DNA from 2 places in the Bacillus sp. SRI_025 genome. Region 1 is predicted to be linked to the other one. Evidence: predicted binding sites of a transcription regulator. Region 1 holds the regulator's gene; the other holds the start of a gene.

Region 1 (8,817 bases):
CTCCATTTAGAGGATTTGTTCAGGCAAGAGAAGTGTGGCAGAAGGAAGGGAAGCAGCTAGGCGAAGCCCACTTATATTTTGGCTGCCGTCACCCTGAGGAAGATGATCTATATTTTGATGAAATGCAGCTTGCCGCGCAAAACGGAGTTATCCATATCCATCGTGCTTATTCTCGTTACGATGAGCAAAAAGTATATGTCCAGCATTTGTTGAAAGAAGAAGGCGGCATGCTCATCGAATTGCTTGATCAAGGTGCCTACCTTTACGTGTGCGGAGACGGAAAAGTCATGGCCCCAGATGTAGAGGCTACACTAATCGATCTCTATCAAAACGAGAAACAATGCTCGAAGGAAACAGCTGAAAATTGGCTGACAGCCCTTGCAAATGACAATAGATATGTAAAAGATGTGTGGAGCTGACAAAAGGAAAGACCGCCAATTAGGCGGTTTTTTTCTATTCTCATAGAAAGAGATCGATAGAATGAAGGGGTGGGAAGATACAAAACACCTAATTTAAAAATGAAATATTTTGTAAAAAATAAGAATATTCTCTCATTTACTCCAATATGAAACAATCGTATGATTTTTGATATAGGACATAAAGGAGGAATATGATGAAAAAGGTGAAAATGTTACTCCCTTCTCTTCTCGTTTTTGGTGCTTTAAGTGTGCCTAGTTTTGCCCAAGCCACATCGGATTCAGTACTAACGTCTGATTATGACATGGTGACTTCTGATGGAAAAGTGATTTCTTCAAGTGATTTCCACAATGATACGAAAGCCCCCTCATCCTTTGACAAAGTGGATGATCTTTCTTCTACTGTTGGCGAAAAAGTAAAACCACTATCAAAATATTTAAAAGATTTTCAAACAAAAGTCGTCATTGGAGACGATGGTAGAACCAAAGTAGCAAATACAAGAATAGCACCATACAATTCGATTGCTTATATTACATTTGGCGGCTCCAGCTGTACAGGGACACTCATTGCTCCTAATAAAATTTTGACAAACGGACACTGCGTGTACAATACGGCATCGAGAAGCTATAGTGAAAAAGGAACCGTATATCCAGGTATGAATGATAGTACTGCGGTGAACGGTTCAGCAAAAATGACTGAGTTCTATGTGCCAAGCGGGTATATTAATACTGGTGCAAGTCAATATGACTTTGCCGTAATCAAAACCGATACGAATATTGGCAATACGGTCGGCTACCGATCCATCCGCCAGGTGACAAACTTGACTGGGACAACCATTAAAATCTCAGGATATCCTGGTGATAAAATGAGATCGACTGGCAAGGTGTCACAATGGGAGATGTCAGGTCCTGTGACGAGAGAAGATACGAATCTAGCATACTATACGATTGATACATTCAGCGGAAATTCAGGTTCTGCCATGCTAGATCAAAACCAGCAAATTGTTGGAGTTCATAACGCTGGGTATTCAAACGGAACGATGAATGGCGGTCCAAAAGCGACAGCTGCCTTTGTTGAGTTTATAAACTATGCGAAAGCGCAATAAAAAATAGAGCTTGTTTCCTTCATAGGGGACAAGCTTTTTTGTATGAATTCATTTAATAGAGGATTCATTTTTTTAACCTGTGGATTTGAGATTGAGAGCTACATCAATTTTTTCACATGTCATTCGCGAACCACTCATACATTAAAATGTCACATTTCCTTTAAGTCAAAACCATGCTTGAGATGGATGAGGAGGTCACGCGCTTTTGAAGATGAAAAGAGGCTGGATCGCTGCTGTCGCTTTATGTTTTGTGATATGGATGGGCATGTTGTTAGGTGGATTTGGAGAGAAGCAGGCAGCAAAAGGGGCTGATCGATATGATCATGTCGTTCAATTTCCAAAGGAAAGGTACCCTGAAACAGGCAGTCATATTCAAGAAGCCATTCGAAAAGGGCATTCAGATGTGTGTACCATTGACAGGAATGGAGCAGATGCCCGCAGGCAAGAATCATTAAAAGGGATTCCGACAAAACCTGGATTTGACCGGGATGAATGGCCGATGGCGGTTTGTCTTGAGGGAGGAAAAGGCGCAAGCGTTCAATATGTCAGTCCATCTGATAATAGGGGAGCAGGCTCATGGGTCGGGCACCAAATCAGCGGATTTCCTGATGGGAAAAGAATATTATTCATTGTGAAATAAATCTGAGGAAAAGGCACCCCTCGAGCGGGTGCCTTTTTTGTTTATGGCAGAGCGTATCCGAGCTGGCAGGGAAAAAAGATTCAGTGGTACAATCAATCTATAAGGTACAAAGACTGACAAGAAGAAAATGTGAAGGGACATTTGCTTATGGATAAGAACCGTGCATTATACGATTTTTTTATGCAGCATGCAGAGAAGCTGACTGAAACATGGTATGAATCAATTGAGGACGATGATCCAGAATCGATATATCGTTCAACAGATTCCAGCATCATTGCAGAGCTAAAACGGCAGAATCAAGATTATTACCAGCACTTTATACGAGCTATTATTGAAGACAAGACATATTTACATACTGAATTTAAAAAATGGTCTGAGGATTTAGCCAGTGATCCGAAGCATTTAAATACACCATTAGATTATGTCGTAAGAGAATACATGTCTAATCAAAGAGTCGTTCTGCATTACTTAAAAGAATTTATTAAACAGCGTCAAGGTGACATTGATATTGACCGCATTTTTTATTGGTATGATTTAATTTCCGAAGCGTTTAATATTTCAATCCATGTGTTTATCCAGCAATATGTGAAAAATACAACGAAGAAGCTTGTGGCTCAAAGAGATATGATTTATGAATTGAGTTCACCGGTGATTGTTTTAAAAAGCCAGATTGCGTTGTTGCCTTTAGTAGGTGATATTGACACAGCGAGAGCAAAGATTATTTTAGAAAATACGCTAAAACAGTGCTCGCAAAAAGGGGTTCAGCATTTATGTATTGATCTATCGGGTGTTGTCATTATTGATACAATGGTGGCTCATCAAATCTTTGACCTTGTTACGTCACTTCGGTTAATTGGAGTAGAGACGACCATTTCAGGAATTAGACCAGAAATTGCTCAAACAGCAGTACAGCTCGGGCTTCCTTTTAATGAATTTCGCACGGCATCATCACTTGCTCACGCGCTGGACCGCATGACTGAATTTTCTCCAATATAAAAACCAGGCCGATGAGAGGCCTGGTTTTTTATTTAGATGACAGCGTCAATTTGTGTGACTTTCCAATCTTTTTGTACTTTTTCGTACGTAACAGTTCGTTTTACTTTGCGTCCATCAAGTGTTGGGACAGTAAATTCATATGTGCGGACTGTTTGCTTCTTAGAAACAAGTTTAGGTGTGGCTTTTTCCCAATTGAGCATGTTATCTCCGTCACCGACTGGAACAGCCATTTTGCCTTTATGAACAATAAACTGATAATCTTTTAAACCATGTTTGATGGCATCTTGAGTGAACACTTGAGATAGGTAGCTGTTTAATTTTTTCTTTGTATCAAATGTTTTAGAAAGATAGTTGTATGTCATATCTTTATAGGTAAATGATTTTAATTTGTAATTAGAATGTTCTTTAATTTTGTAGCCTGACATTGCACTCCAAAAGTGTTCTCTTGCATCAAGGGCAATATGTAACGCTTCTTTATTTGTCAAAGCGGCTGATTTCTTGGAAGCGGCCAATGTTGTAGTTTGTAATGAGATCATAAGCATAATAGCAGTTAATAAAACAAATAATTTTTTCAAGGCAATTGCCTCCTTTTCTCAATGAAAACTTCTTATGTTACAAATGTTACAATAATTACAGTGATATTACAAGTATTAAATCTAAATGTTTTTTTATTTCTTTTGTTTCTAATTATATAACGTTTGAGGGAGACAAAAAGTTTTCATTTTTTTATTTTTCTTCTTAATGATTATTTAACCGTTCTAAAGAAGAACGAAACGTCTTTTGGAAAAATTTCTATTTAGACGTTTAACACACTTTTTTATTTATGACATATACTGTCGTGATGAATGTCTAAAGAAAGTGGTGTTTATTATGTATCATCCGTATGAAGGTGTGTGGAATGGGTACTCATATGATAGGCAGATGCAAGGATTTCCATCTGTTGGTATTCCTCAAGGTGGAGGGTTTCCTGGGTTTCCGATCGGAGGAGGTACTTGGCCAGGGCAAGGTTCAGGCGGACAATCTGCACCGCCGGCACCGCCGCAGCATATCATTTCGCAGTATCAACAAGCACTCTCGCAGCCACAGAGTATGCAGTCGCTTATATCTGGGCACGGTGTTGGCGGAGGTCATCAAACTGTACAATTTGCAGCGGGATGTAATAGAAGATGGACAATTGTGTTTTTGAGAAACGGTCAAGTATTTTTAATGTTCGTTCTTTCCTCACAGCCTTTTGGCCGAACAACTGGTTTTATATGGCCGAACTTTACATTTGGTTCCTTCCCAAGTTCAAGTATTCTTGCCTATTCTTGTGCATAAGAAAAAGCCGGTTCTCATCAGCAGCTGATGAAATACCGGCTTTTTTTAATGAATATTTCGAAATACGCCAATCACTTTACCTAGTATACTCACATTCTGTAAAATAATCGGTTCCATTGATGGGTTCTCTGGCTGTAATCTAAAGTGTGTATCTTCTTTATAAAAGCGTTTGACTGTCGCTTCATCTTCCTCTGTCATGGCGACCACAATATCACCATTGTTAGCGGTGCTTTGCTGACGCACGATGACATAGTCCTTGTCCAAAATACCTGCATCAATCATACTTTCTCCCATAATTTCAAGCATAAACACTTGTTCATCTGGTGCTGCAAAAGTCTCTGGAAGGGGGAAGTATTCTTCTACATTTTCAACAGCAGTGATAGGAAGGCCGGCCGTTACTTTTCCGATGACTGGAACGTTCATTACAGCACTCTTTGGAATATTCATTTCCTCTTCATCTAGTACTTCGATCGCTCTCGGTTTTGTCGGGTCTCTTCTAATTAAGCCCTTTGTTTCTAGTCTAGCTAAATGTCCATGGACCGTTGAACTGGATGCTAGACCGACAGCTTCTCCAATTTCACGGACGGATGGGGGATAACCCTTGCTTTTTACTTCATCTTTGATGAATTTCAGGATATCGAGTTGTCTTTTTGATAGCTTCGTCATCTTTTGCACCTCAAAACGTCAATTTTAAAGAAATTATAGCATGTTTTTCCTAACAGTACAAACATAGGTTCGAAAAAAACGTTTGACAGAAACATTTGTTCGTATTTATAATGAGTGACAGAAAGAGCGAACACATATTCTATTAGGAGAGATGACATTATGAGGTTAAAAGAATCTATTATTTTTATTGGGGTATTCTCATTCATCGTTGGCATATTTCTCTCACTTATTGCAGTCACAAGCCATAATGATACAAATCAGTATGTTAAAATAGAGGTTCAATCAGGTGATACTCTTTGGGGGTTAGCTGATCAAGTAAACGACAGCAAATCAATCGACAAAAATGCATTTATTGATTGGGTTACCGAACACAATGATCTTGCTTCAACTGAAATCCAGCCTGGCGACATTCTTGTTATACCCGTCAAAAAAGAGCATCCAGTCGTATATCAGCTTGCAACAGTACAGTAGAAAGGTCGATTTTAGACATGAACGCAATCATTTATGCGAGAGTAAGCACTGTCAAAGAAGAGCAGGAAACCTCGTTGAAAAGACAAGAAGAAGAACTGCTGGCGTTAGCTGCCATGCACAAGATGAATGTGGTCAAAGTCATCAAAGAAAAAGCAAGTGGATATGATTTAGATCGTGATGGTGTGTTTGAAATGCTTGCTGCACTGAAGGAAGAGTCAATCGATGCCGTTTTGATCCAGGATGAAACTCGTCTTGGAAGAGGACAAGCAAAAATTGCACTTCTTCATTGTTTATTTAAAGAGAACGTAAAGGTATACAGCGTGTTTCATAGAGGAGAGCTTGAGCTTTCAGAAGCAGATGAAATGGTCATTGAGATTGTAGGAGTCGTCGAAGAATACCAACGGAAAATTCATAACCTGAAAATCAAGCGGGGAATGAAAAGGGCAGTTGAGCGCGGATATCAGCCTGAACTGAATTTAAGGCAGCAGGACCATGCACCTGGCCGTGAGCGTATTGAAGTGCCGATTTCAGAAATTGTTCGATTAAGAAAAAACAATATGACATTCGCCGAAATTGCCGCAACTCTTCAGGCATTAGGTTTTGACATTTCAAAAGCAACGGTGCATAGAAGGTATCAAGAATATGAAAAAGACCTTACCACCTAAAGCGTGATTTGTTGTCAAAATGATTGATATTTAGTAGTATGTAGAGAAAATGCTTTAAAGGAGTTTGTCATGATTTCTAAAGAACAGCTTGCAAGAATAAATGAGCTTTCAAAAAAGTCGAAAGAGACCGGTTTATCAGACGCTGAAAAAACAGAACAAAAGCAGTTGAGAGAAGAGTATTTGAAAGCTTTTCGTTCTTCTATGAAAAATACACTTAAAACTGTCAAGATCGTTGATCCTGAAGGAAACGATGTCACACCAGAAAAATTAAAAAGAGAAAAAGATCAGAACCTTCATTAAGGCTGTGATTTCTTGAATTTTGAAAAGATGGGAAGATTATTCTCGTCTTTTTTCATATTTGCATAACTTTTTAGGTGATCGATAAACTAAATGTGACAAAATCCTTCTTTTTCAGCGTGAAATAGTTGTGAAAAAAGGACAGTAGATTTATGATAATGGTGTACACAAGATACGGAAGGGGATTTATATGGAAACGATTGAATTGAAATCTATTGCAACAATACGTACTCTCTCCATAGACGCAATTGAAAAAGCGAATTCCGGTCACCCAGGAATGCCGATGGGTGCTGCACCAATGGCGTACGCTTTATGGACGAATCACTTAAACGTAAGTCCGCAAAATCCAAAATGGTTTAACAGAGACCGCTTTGTTTTATCTGCGGGACATGGTTCTATGCTTCTATACAGCATGCTTCATTTAAGCGGATACAATCTGAGCATCGATGATCTAAAACAATTCCGCCAATGGGGAAGCAAAACACCTGGACATCCTGAATTTGGACACACAGAAGGCGTAGATGCCACAACAGGTCCTTTAGGCCAGGGAATTGCTATGGCAGTAGGGATGGCACTTGCAGAAAGACATCTTGCGGAAACGTATAACAAAGACAACTTTCAGGTTGTAGATCACTATACATACAGCATTTGCGGAGATGGAGACTTAATGGAGGGGATTTCCTCAGAAGCTGCTTCACTTGCTGGTCATTTAGGCTTAGGCCGTTTAATCGTTCTTTACGATTCAAATGACATTTCTTTAGATGGCGACTTAGATCGCTCATTCTCTGAAAATGTGAAGAATCGTTTTGAAGCGATGAACTGGGAAGTTCTTTACGTGAAAGACGGCAACAACATCGAAGAAGTAACAGCTGCTATTGAAAAGGCGAAACAAAGCACAGACAGACCTACTTTAATCGAAGTGAAAACAACAATCGGTTTCGGTTCGCCAAACCGTGCGGGAACGTCTGGTGTGCATGGTGCACCTCTTGGCAGCGAGGAAGCTAAGCTGACGAAGGATGCTTACTCTTGGACGTTTGAAGAAGATTTCCATGTACCTTCTGAAGTGTACGATCATTTCAAAGAAGCTGTCAAAGACGCTGGTCAGAAAAAAGAAGCAGCTTGGAATGAGCTGTTTGCGCAATACGAAAAAGAATATCCAGAGCTGGCAGCACAGCTGAAGCTTGCGATTGAAGGAAAGCTTCCTGAAAATTGGGACCAAGAGGTTCCTGTTTATGAAGCAGGTTCAAGCCTTGCCTCCCGCGCTTCTTCAGGCGAAGTGTTAAATGGCATTGCAAAGCAAGTACCTTTCTTTATTGGCGGGTCTGCTGACCTTGCTGGATCAAACAAAACAACGATTAAAAACACGGATGATTTCGGAAAAAATAATTATGCCGGCAAAAACATTTGGTTCGGTGTGAGAGAATTTGCAATGGGTGCGGCGCTCAACGGTATGGCGCTTCACGGCGGTCTTCGTGTATTCGGCGGAACGTTCTTTGTTTTCTCAGATTACTTAAGACCAGCGATTCGTCTTGCTGCCTTAATGGGACTTCCAGTCACATACGTCTTTACTCATGATAGTATCGCTGTTGGTGAAGATGGTCCAACACATGAACCGGTTGAACAGCTTGCTTCACTGCGTGCGATGCCTAACCTTTCCGTTATTCGCCCAGCAGATGGAAATGAAACAGCTGCAGCGTGGAAACTAGCTGTATCTTCAACTGATAAACCGACTGCACTAGTTCTTACTCGTCAAAACCTTCCAACGATTGACCAGGCACCAGAGAAGGCATATGAGGGAGTAGAAAAGGGTGGTTACGTTGTGGTTGAAGCAGCTGATGCACAGCCAGAAGCACTTCTACTCGCTTCAGGATCTGAGGTTGGTTTAGCCATTGAAGCCCAAAAAGCACTTGAAAAAGAAGGTATCCGCGCATCTGTTGTCAGCCTTCCTGCATGGGATCGCTTCGATCAGCAGTCAGACGAATACAAAGAATCCGTTCTTCCTAAAGCAGTACGTGCACGTATTGCGATTGAAATGGGTGCTTCACTTGGCTGGGAGCGTTACACTGGCCTTGACGGTGACGTGATTGCAATTGATAAATTTGGCGCATCTGCACCAGGTGAAACCATTATCGAGAAATACGGATTTACTGTCAGCAATGTAGTCAGCCGTGTGAAAGCGAAGCTGAATAAATAAACGAACTCCAAGCATCATGCTTTTTTGCTATCTGTTTGCAGAGCATTTT
Region 2 (8,817 bases), on a different contig from region 1:
ATGCCGAACATCCTTTTTTCGTTGATTGTTACATTGTAACATATCAGTCATCAATTAAACATGTTCACGTCCTGCCAGCTCTTATGTCTGATCGTTTTTCTTTAACTGGTCTGACCAATTGTACGCTTCTTGTTCAATTTCTTTAATGAGCCCATCTTTTCCTTTCATATAACTTGCCATATCTTCAGGATATGCTTTTGCCAATTGACGCTTTTTATCGGCATAGGCTTTGGCACGATCAGGTGCAGCTTTTAAATAATCTCGGAACACCAAATGCCTTTTTACATCATCATGTCCAGCTTCATAGGCGTGAACGTGATGTGTTCGATTCAAGCCGCCTTTTCTAAAAAAACGTCTTCCCTTGAGTCCATTTTCTCCGAGCGGTTCATATCCAAGCTGACGAAACAGGTGGTTACATTCATCTAAGCGACTGATATGCTTCACCTCTAGCAATATATCAATAATTGGCTTAGCCGCCATTCCTATGACTGACGTACTGCCAATATGATGGCCATATACCCAGTTGTCGCCAACTATCTTTTTCAGCTTATCATGCTCATCTTGAAATTGTTTTGGCCAGCTCGCTTGGTATTCAATCACTTCCACTTTTCGAAGCATCAAACGTTCCATCTTTGTTAACATCAGATTGTTTTCCACCTGCAAACGATCCTTCTGTTTAAACCCTAGTTTTTCATAAAGCTTGATTGCTGGTATATTTGCTTCCGCTGTTGTGAGCTCAATTGTTTTTTGATGCTGGATGATGGATTGCAGGAGCGCTGTCCCGATGCCTTGATTGACATGATGTGGATGCACAGCTAACCGGCTGAGGATGATCCGGTCGTCATGCAGTTCATATGAAGCGATCCCTAACAAATGCCCCTCTTTTTCAAATCCTATGAAAATCTCATTTGTTTCTATTATGTCTTTAACCGTTTCTTTTAAGGGCGGTAAATCTTGATAGCCAATTTGCTCTGCCTCCCGCTGATATGCAGCCAATTGGATATGTAACAGCTCTTTTGCTTGTTCTTTATTTTTTTGATTCAGTCTAATGATCATGCTTTCGCCTCCAGCTTTTTCACAAACAGCACCCTGTCTTCATGAATGCCGTCGTAATCTGAAAAAACTGAAATGCCATCGACCGTTTTATCTCCCTTTTCTATCTGAAAACCGAGCTTTGTATGGTAAGCAATTGAGACTTTATTGACAGGAGCTGTGATGGCCTTAATCGTTGTTCTTCCTTCCTTTTCAGCCGCTTCATAAAACGCTTGATAGAGAATTTTGCCAATCTTCAATTTTCGGTGGTCTGGATGTACCCCCACAAAGTGAATATACGCTTCATCTGAATGCGATTGCGATAAAAAACCGACTAAAAAGCCGATCAGTTCACCTTTTTCAACAACGACAAAACTTGTTTGCTGAAAATGTTCGAAAAATAGCTTTGGCAATTTTGCGCGCAAATCTCTGCCTCCCCACCAGCTTTGAATGACGGATGTGACCGCATAAAAATCTGACGGCTTCACTTGACGTATCATGATGGCCTCGCCCCTTTTCATTTTTAGCTGTACCGTTTCACAAAAAATCAACTGTTTCAATAGTCTACCTGTCTGATCAATTGTTTGTAAAGGTGATGTATCAGCCTTTTTTCCTTCAGCTTTGTTGGTTCTTCGTCTTTTCGCGGTCATCTCCTTTTAAATCTTCACACTTATTTCAAAAAGTTCACTTTTTATGCGAAAGATCCATTCTTTTGTTATGTTAAAATTGTTCATATAAGAAATGGAACAAAAGTTTATTGGAGATGATGATATTGGTTTGGATTGTTACTTCACTTGTTGTGTTTAGTCTTTTAAAGCTGCTTGTCACTTCGCTGCCTTCTGGTGTTGTTGAACGCCTTTTTAGTCGTTATGCGGTGCATGCAAAAGTAACAAGTGATCAAACAACGATGACGTTTCAAGGACGTCCACTCGATGATCAGCAAACATCTGAAATTATTCAACATTTTAATGATGCGATCTTTATTGAACGCTATTATATTTATCCTGGTGACGAAGAGCGTTTTCTTCATCCGCAGGAAGGACCAGCGCCGCTTACCATGCAAACAAAGCTTGGCAAGCATGATGTGACCCTTTATCTGTATCATTACGATGACCACGTGGATGTGGTGCGGCAGTTTACTCATAAGCCTAAGAAAAAGCTAACGGCCTATCGTTTGCGTTCTGAGCCGCTCCAAGCATCCAATAACTTGGCACATGCTTAAAATGGCTCATTTTACACAGATGAGACGAAGTGGAAACACTTCGTCTTTTTTGTATGGATTTACACTCTTCTCTTTGAATGATTTACCAGTATCAATTTCACCTTCTGGCGGTTAAAATATATACAGAACATACGTTCTAAGAGGTGAAAATGATGAATGAACGAGCCATTCTGCTTGTGGATATGCAGTCATTTTATGCGTCGGTCGAAAAAGTGGAGGCTCCTCATTTGAAGGATGTGCCGCTCATCGTCTCAGGAGATCCTGAGCGGCGGAGCGGGGTCGTACTTGCCGCCTGCCCGCTCGCTAAAAAACGGGGCGTACAAAATGCATCAAGATTATGGGAAGCACAGGAGAAATGCCCTGAAGCCGTCGTCGTACGTCCACGTATGCAGCGCTACCTTGATGTTTCTGTCATGATGACAGAACTGCTTGAACAATACACAGATCTTGTCGAACCCTATTCAATTGATGAACAGTTTCTCGATATTACGGGGAGTGTGACACTACTCGGTTCACCCCGCGAGATCGCCCAAAATATACAAACGACTATTATGAACCAGACGGGCATTTACGCACGCGTTGGCATTGGTCCTAATAAAGTGCTCGCTAAAATGGCCTGTGACCATTTTGCTAAAAAAAACACATCTGGCATCTATGAGCTTCGTGCAGACCGGGTGGCGGCTGATTTATGGCCGCTTCCGGTTGGAAAACTATTTGGCGTCGGTAAACGAATGGAGCACCATTTAAAACGAATGGGCATCAGTACCATTGGGACACTTGCTACTTATCCGTTAGACCGGCTAAAAAAGCGCTGGGGAATCAACGGGGAGCTTCTGCAGCGAACTGCTTTAGGACACGACCCTTCCCCGGTCACTCTTCACACACATGATCAGCAAAAAGCGGTTGGGCATCATATGACCCTTCCCCATGATTATGCGTCCTTTGAGGACATCAAAGTCGCCCTTCTTGAATTGAGTGAAGAAGTGGCAAGACGTGCGCGCTTTAAGCATTATGTTGGGCAAACGGTGTCTGTTGGCGTAAGAGGCGCTGATTTTTCTCATCCGACTGGATTTCATAGACAAATCAAGCTCCATTCACCCACACAGTACGGGACAGATATTGCAGACGCAGCCATTCAGCTATGTCAGCAGCACTGGGACGGCCAGCCCATTCGCAGTGTAGGTATTACTCTCTCGCAGCTGCAGCCTGACAGCCAATATCAGCTGAGTTTATTTGATCACCATTTAAAAAAAGACAGACTCAGCAAAGTATTTGATGCCATCCATATGAAGTATGGACCTGCTGCGCTCTTGCACGCTTCGTCACTAACAAGCGCAGGGCAGGCGTATCACCGCGCCGAAAAAATTGGTGGACATTACAAATAACGGAGGCGAACAGCCATGAATCCCAATAAATTAACACCTGGATACAACATCATGTGGGAATCAAGCCGAATGATGCTACCAGAGCACCGTGAACAGCTGCTTGCTCAAAAACGGAAGAAAAAAGAATACACGCCTCCTCCGCTGAGCACTGATCGGCTAGAGGAAATGAATTTTTTGATCACACAGTCGATTACAGAGGACCAAGCGATTTGCGTGACATATGCTGCAGCAGGTATGAAACAGCAGTTTTGGGGCTGGGTGAAAGCCATTCATTATGAAACGCAGCGCATCAAAATCGTCAATGATGAAGATGTTCTCCACCTGTCCTTGCAGCAAATTGCCGCGATTGATCTGGATTAAATGGTCTTTAAGTGATCGTACGAATCAGCAAAAAAACATAGAAGCATCGGCAGAAAAAACATGCTCTCCAAATTTGCGGGCTATTCGGAGCTCCTCTGTCATATGGTGGATGTCTCCTCCATCAAATTGTGTATTTAATTTGCACAATTTTTCATGTATGATTGGAACATCTTAACACTCAGGGGAGAAACAGCATGAAAAATAATTTACGTACTTTACATCCACTTAGTTGGACGATCATCATCGGCACCATATTCGGCCGAATGGCGACGTCCATGAGCATTCCTTTTTTGGCCGTTTATTTGACACAAGTCAAAGGGGCTTCAGCTTCTTCAGCTGGGTTAATCATTGCCGTCAGCTCCCTTATTGGGATCGTTGCGAGTTTTTACGGCGGCTATGTTTCTGACCGAATCGGCAGAAAAAAAGTCATGCTTCTATCCATCTTCGGCTGGTCATTTGTCTTTGTTGGCTTTGCATTTGCAGATGCCATTTGGGTCTTCTTCCTCATGAACGCTTTAAATGGACTGTGCCGGGCACTGTTTGAACCGACGTCTAAGGCACTCTTATCTGATGTCACCCCATCAAGTATTCGGTTATTTGTTTTTAATTTACGGTATACGGCCATTAATATTGGTGTAATCTTCGGCCCGCTGCTTGGCTTATATCTCGGATCATCGAAAACAACGTTTCCATTTCTTGTCGCTGCCTTCATTTATTTGTTATACGGATTAACACTGGCCTGGCAATTTCAAAAACATCCAGTTGCTGCTCCAGAAAGCACGAAACAAATCAGCGTCAAAAAAGCCCTTTCCATTATTCAAAAAGATACGGTCTTTAGCATCATCCTCATCGGCGTTACCTTATGTTCGTTCGGGTATTCGCATTTAAGCTCAACACTGCCTCAATACTTATCAGCGTCACCTATGATTGAGGATGGTCCTAAACTGTTTGGATATCTTTTGTCTTTAAATGCAGTAGTTGTCATTGTCGTACAATACCCGCTCATCATGATTGCGAAGCGCTACTCCACCATTTTGTCGCTGACCACTGGGAATATTCTCCTTGCCGGCAGTTTGTTTGCCATTGCTTTTTCACAGAGTCTCGGCATGCTTGCTTTCATCATTGTCGTGTTTACGATTGGCGAGGTTCTGCTGTTTGCGATGATGGATCTTTTTGTAGACAATATTGCAAAGCCTGAAGTGAAGGGATCTTACTTTGGTGCGATGGGATTTTCTCAGCTCGGCAGCGTCATCGGACCATTTGTCGGCGGACTGTGCATTGACTATTTTGGCGCAGCCCATCCCCTCTCCATTTTTACGGTCTTATCGATGATCACCATTGCAGGCGTTCCATTCTTACTCATAGGATATTACCGTTTAAAAAAGCGATCGGCGGCGGCCGTAGCTGTTAAAGTAAGTGGAGATCATTAAAAAAACCGCTCTCTCGTTTGAGCGGTTTTTTCTTTATACCCGGCGGATGGCGATCTCTTCCACCTTGTGCTGATCACCTTTTTTCAAAATGAGATCAGCTCGATATTTTGTCGGCAAAATATTTTGATATAAATTAGGCCGATTCACGGTATTCCAAATCGTGCTTGCCATCTGATCTGCCTCTTCATCCGTCAAATCTTTATATTGATGAAAGAAGGATTCAGGGTCTTGGAAGGCTGTTTCCCTTAGTAAACGAAACCGTTCTTTATACCATAATTGAATTTGCGTTTCAGCGGCGTCTACATAAATCGAAAAATCAAAGAAATCTGATACAAACACACGCGGTTCATCCTTCAGATCATCCAGCGCTGGTGATTGGAGCACATTGATTCCTTCAATAATGACAATATCTGCATCCTCTACTGTTTCATACACTCCTTCTAGCCGGTCATAGGTCAGATGCGAATATACCGGGGCATGCACAGTTTGTTTACCTGATTTTAATTCATTTAAAAAAGACAGCAGGGCTTTGACATCGTAGCTTTCTGGAAATCCCTTCTTTTCCATCAGCCCTCGATCCTTTAATTCTTTTTGAGGATATAAAAAGCCATCTGTTGTCACAAGACTTACCTTCAGCCCATCTCCAAGCCTCGATAAAAGCGTTTCAATGATACGAGCCGTTGTGCTTTTCCCAACAGCTACACTTCCAGCAATCCCAATTAAAAAGGGAATTTTGGCATGATGCGGGTAGTTTAAAAAGGCATTCACATGCTGGTTTTTTTGTTTTTCTGCAAAGACATGTAATGTCAGAAAACGAATAAGCGGTATGTAAATATCTCGAACTTCTTCGAGCGATAAATAGTCATTTAGCCCTTGCAGCGCTCTCGCTTCCTCTTCTGAAACAGATACCGGCATATATTCTCCAAGAGCGGCCCAGGCCTCTCTCGTATGGCGCGTGTATAACGTATTAAAATCTAGTCGCGTGTCACTCAAAGTCTTTCCCACCAATCTTCACTAAACTCGTAACCCAAAAAGACGATAATCCGATTGTAGCTTAAAATGAAGGCGCTGTCTTTATTTTTCAACTAAAGTTTGCTTCTTTTGCAAAAAAAAGCATTAAAAAAAAGGATATGAGGGTAAATAAGAGTATTCAGTATGATAGATAGAAGGGAGCACACCAAATGAAATATGTGATGATTGGCGGAGATGCAGCTGGAATGAGCTGCGCGATGCAAATATATAGAGAGGATCCAAATGCACACATTGTTGCTTTTGAGAAAGGAGAGATTTTCTCATATGGACAGTGTGGACTCCCCTACTTGATCGGCGGTCTCATTGATCATCACAGAAAGCTGATCGCACGCAGTGCTGAAACTTTTCGTGAGAAATATGGAATTGACGCCAGATGCTTACACGAAGTGACCTCCATTGACCCAGAGCAAAAAACAGTGTCGGGTCATCATACAAAAACAAAAGAACCTTTTACAGAAAGCTATGACCGTCTTTTAATTGCAACAGGAGCAAGCCCTGTCACACTGGATTTAGACACTCAGCCATTAGAAGGCGTACACGTATTAAAAACCATCCCGCATGCGCTGTCCATTTTGAACCATTTAAAAAAGGACATCACACATGTCACCATCATTGGCGGTGGATATATCGGCCTTGAAATGGCTGAAAATTTAAAAGCGCTCGGAAAAAACGTACATATCATTCAGCGGGGAGCAGCACTCGGCCCGGGCTTTGACTCCGATATGGCAAAATATCTTAAAGACGAGGCTGACGCCAAGGGTATTCACGTATCGCTTGGAGAAACGGTAGAGCAATTAGAAGGCAAGTCACATGTTACAGCTGTTATCACAGACAAACAAACCATTCAAACAGATATGGTCATCATGGCCATCGGCGTCACTCCCCAAACCTCCTTTTTACATCGTACCGGTATCAAGCGTCTTCAAAATGGCGCTATTGCAGTAAATCAATACATGCAAACCAATATAAAAGACATTTATGCTGCTGGTGATTGCGCGGCGACCTATCACCGCATCAAAAAATCACTGGATTATATTCCGCTTGGCACAACTGCGAATAAACAAGGGAGAATCGCAGGCTTTCATATGACAGGAACAAACCGGGCGTTTCAAGGCGTGACTGGAACAGCCATCATGAAATTTATGGATTTGACAGCAGGAAGAACAGGCTTATCAGAAAAAGAAGCAAAAGCAGCGGACATTCCTTTCTCCGTGATCACCATTGATAGTACGGATCACGCAGGGTATTACCCAGATACGCAGAAAATGAAAGTGAAACTAATCTACAGAAGCGATGACCATACCTTGCTTGGTGCCCAAATCATCGGCAGAAACGGTGTAGATAAACGGATCGATATCGTGGCGGCTGCCCTTTACCAAGAGCTGACTATAACAGATCTTGAAGATTTAGATATTAGCTATGCACCGCCCTTTAACAGTGTATGGGACCCGCTTCAGCAAGCGGCAAGACGGATATAGAAAGTGGCGCAATGAAGCCTGATCAAAAAAAGAAACCAGTTCAAAACCGGTTTCTTTTTTGTTACTTTTTCATCAACGCTTTGCGTGCTGCTTTTTCAAATAAAAATGGGAATAACTGATACAATTTGCTGCCAGCGTTCATCCACCCGGGCAGATTAATCTCTCTCTTTTTCGTCATCATGGCAGATACGACTTTGCCTGCCACCTTGTCCGCACTCAGCATCATAAAATCAACGTTCTTCACATACTCACCGCTGCGGTCAGCGATGGTAAAGAAATCTGTGGCAATCGGTCCTGGATTGACTGTCGTCACGTGAATGCCTGAGTCTGCCAGCTCCATTCTAAGGCTGTTTGAAAATCCAAGAACGGCATGCTTTGATGCGGAATAAATGGCTGATTTGGGCGTCGCAACCTTTCCTGCCTGGGATGCGATATTGATAATATGTCCCTGCCCTCTTTGCTTCATCTCAGGGATGACCTTTTTCGTACAGGCGATTAAGCCAAACACATTGACCTCAAACATCGACACCATTTCTTCGATGGACGCATCTTCGACGAGATCAAATACACCAAAACCGGCATTGTTGACCAAAATATCGACCGGCCCCACTTCTTCATACGCGCGATCAATGTCATCGAGCTGGCTGACATCAAGCTGGGCGATGTGACACACCCCGCCAGCGCTCATAATTTTTTCTTTCACATCTGTAAGCTTTTCTGTTCGTCTTGCTGAAATAATGATTTCTGCGCCTTCTTCTGCTGCCAAGTACGCCATTTTTTCACCAATGCCCCCAGATGCGCCTGTAATCCAAATTCTCTTTCCTGTCAATCGCCCCATACGTTTCACTCCTTAGTTTGCCCTGTAATAGACGATTCCG

The links. Region 1 encodes LexA, which represses DNA repair genes until DNA is damaged. Its sites were predicted from a motif close to CGAACATATGTTCG; they were not measured.
Region 2: a site for LexA is predicted at 2,379-2,392, ahead of AC20OE_RS08145 (DNA polymerase IV). Genes of this name have one in related genera too.

The regions. Positions count from the first base shown of each region.
Region 1 is NZ_JBYEGB010000004.1:320,817-329,633, forward strand. Features, by position in the region: gene AC20OE_RS13890 (bifunctional cytochrome P450/NADPH--P450 reductase) at 1-419, shown strand, start outside; gene AC20OE_RS13895 (trypsin-like serine peptidase) at 614-1,522, shown strand; gene AC20OE_RS13900 (NucA/NucB deoxyribonuclease domain-containing protein) at 1,782-2,162, shown strand; gene AC20OE_RS13905 (STAS domain-containing protein) at 2,310-3,158, shown strand; gene AC20OE_RS13910 (IseA DL-endopeptidase inhibitor family protein) at 3,191-3,733, opposite strand; gene AC20OE_RS13915 (hypothetical protein) at 4,029-4,475, shown strand; gene lexA (transcriptional repressor LexA) at 4,521-5,141, opposite strand; gene yneA (cell division suppressor protein YneA) at 5,301-5,612, shown strand; gene AC20OE_RS13930 (YneB family resolvase-like protein) at 5,630-6,277, shown strand; gene AC20OE_RS13935 (DUF896 domain-containing protein) at 6,347-6,577, shown strand; gene tkt (transketolase) at 6,765-8,768, shown strand.
Region 2 is NZ_JBYEGB010000002.1:613,488-622,304, reverse strand. Features, by position in the region: gene AC20OE_RS08165 (iron-sulfur cluster biosynthesis family protein) at 1-2, opposite strand, end outside; gene AC20OE_RS08160 (GNAT family N-acetyltransferase) at 82-1,056, opposite strand; gene AC20OE_RS08155 (GNAT family N-acetyltransferase) at 1,053-1,532, opposite strand; gene AC20OE_RS08150 (YfmQ family protein) at 1,805-2,254, shown strand; gene AC20OE_RS08145 (DNA polymerase IV) at 2,407-3,639, shown strand; gene AC20OE_RS08140 (YolD-like family protein) at 3,655-3,999, shown strand; gene AC20OE_RS08135 (MDR family MFS transporter) at 4,194-5,429, shown strand; gene coaA (type I pantothenate kinase) at 5,463-6,422, opposite strand; gene AC20OE_RS08125 (CoA-disulfide reductase) at 6,611-7,939, shown strand; gene AC20OE_RS08120 (SDR family NAD(P)-dependent oxidoreductase) at 8,001-8,777, opposite strand; gene AC20OE_RS08115 (MBL fold metallo-hydrolase) at 8,790-8,817, opposite strand, start outside.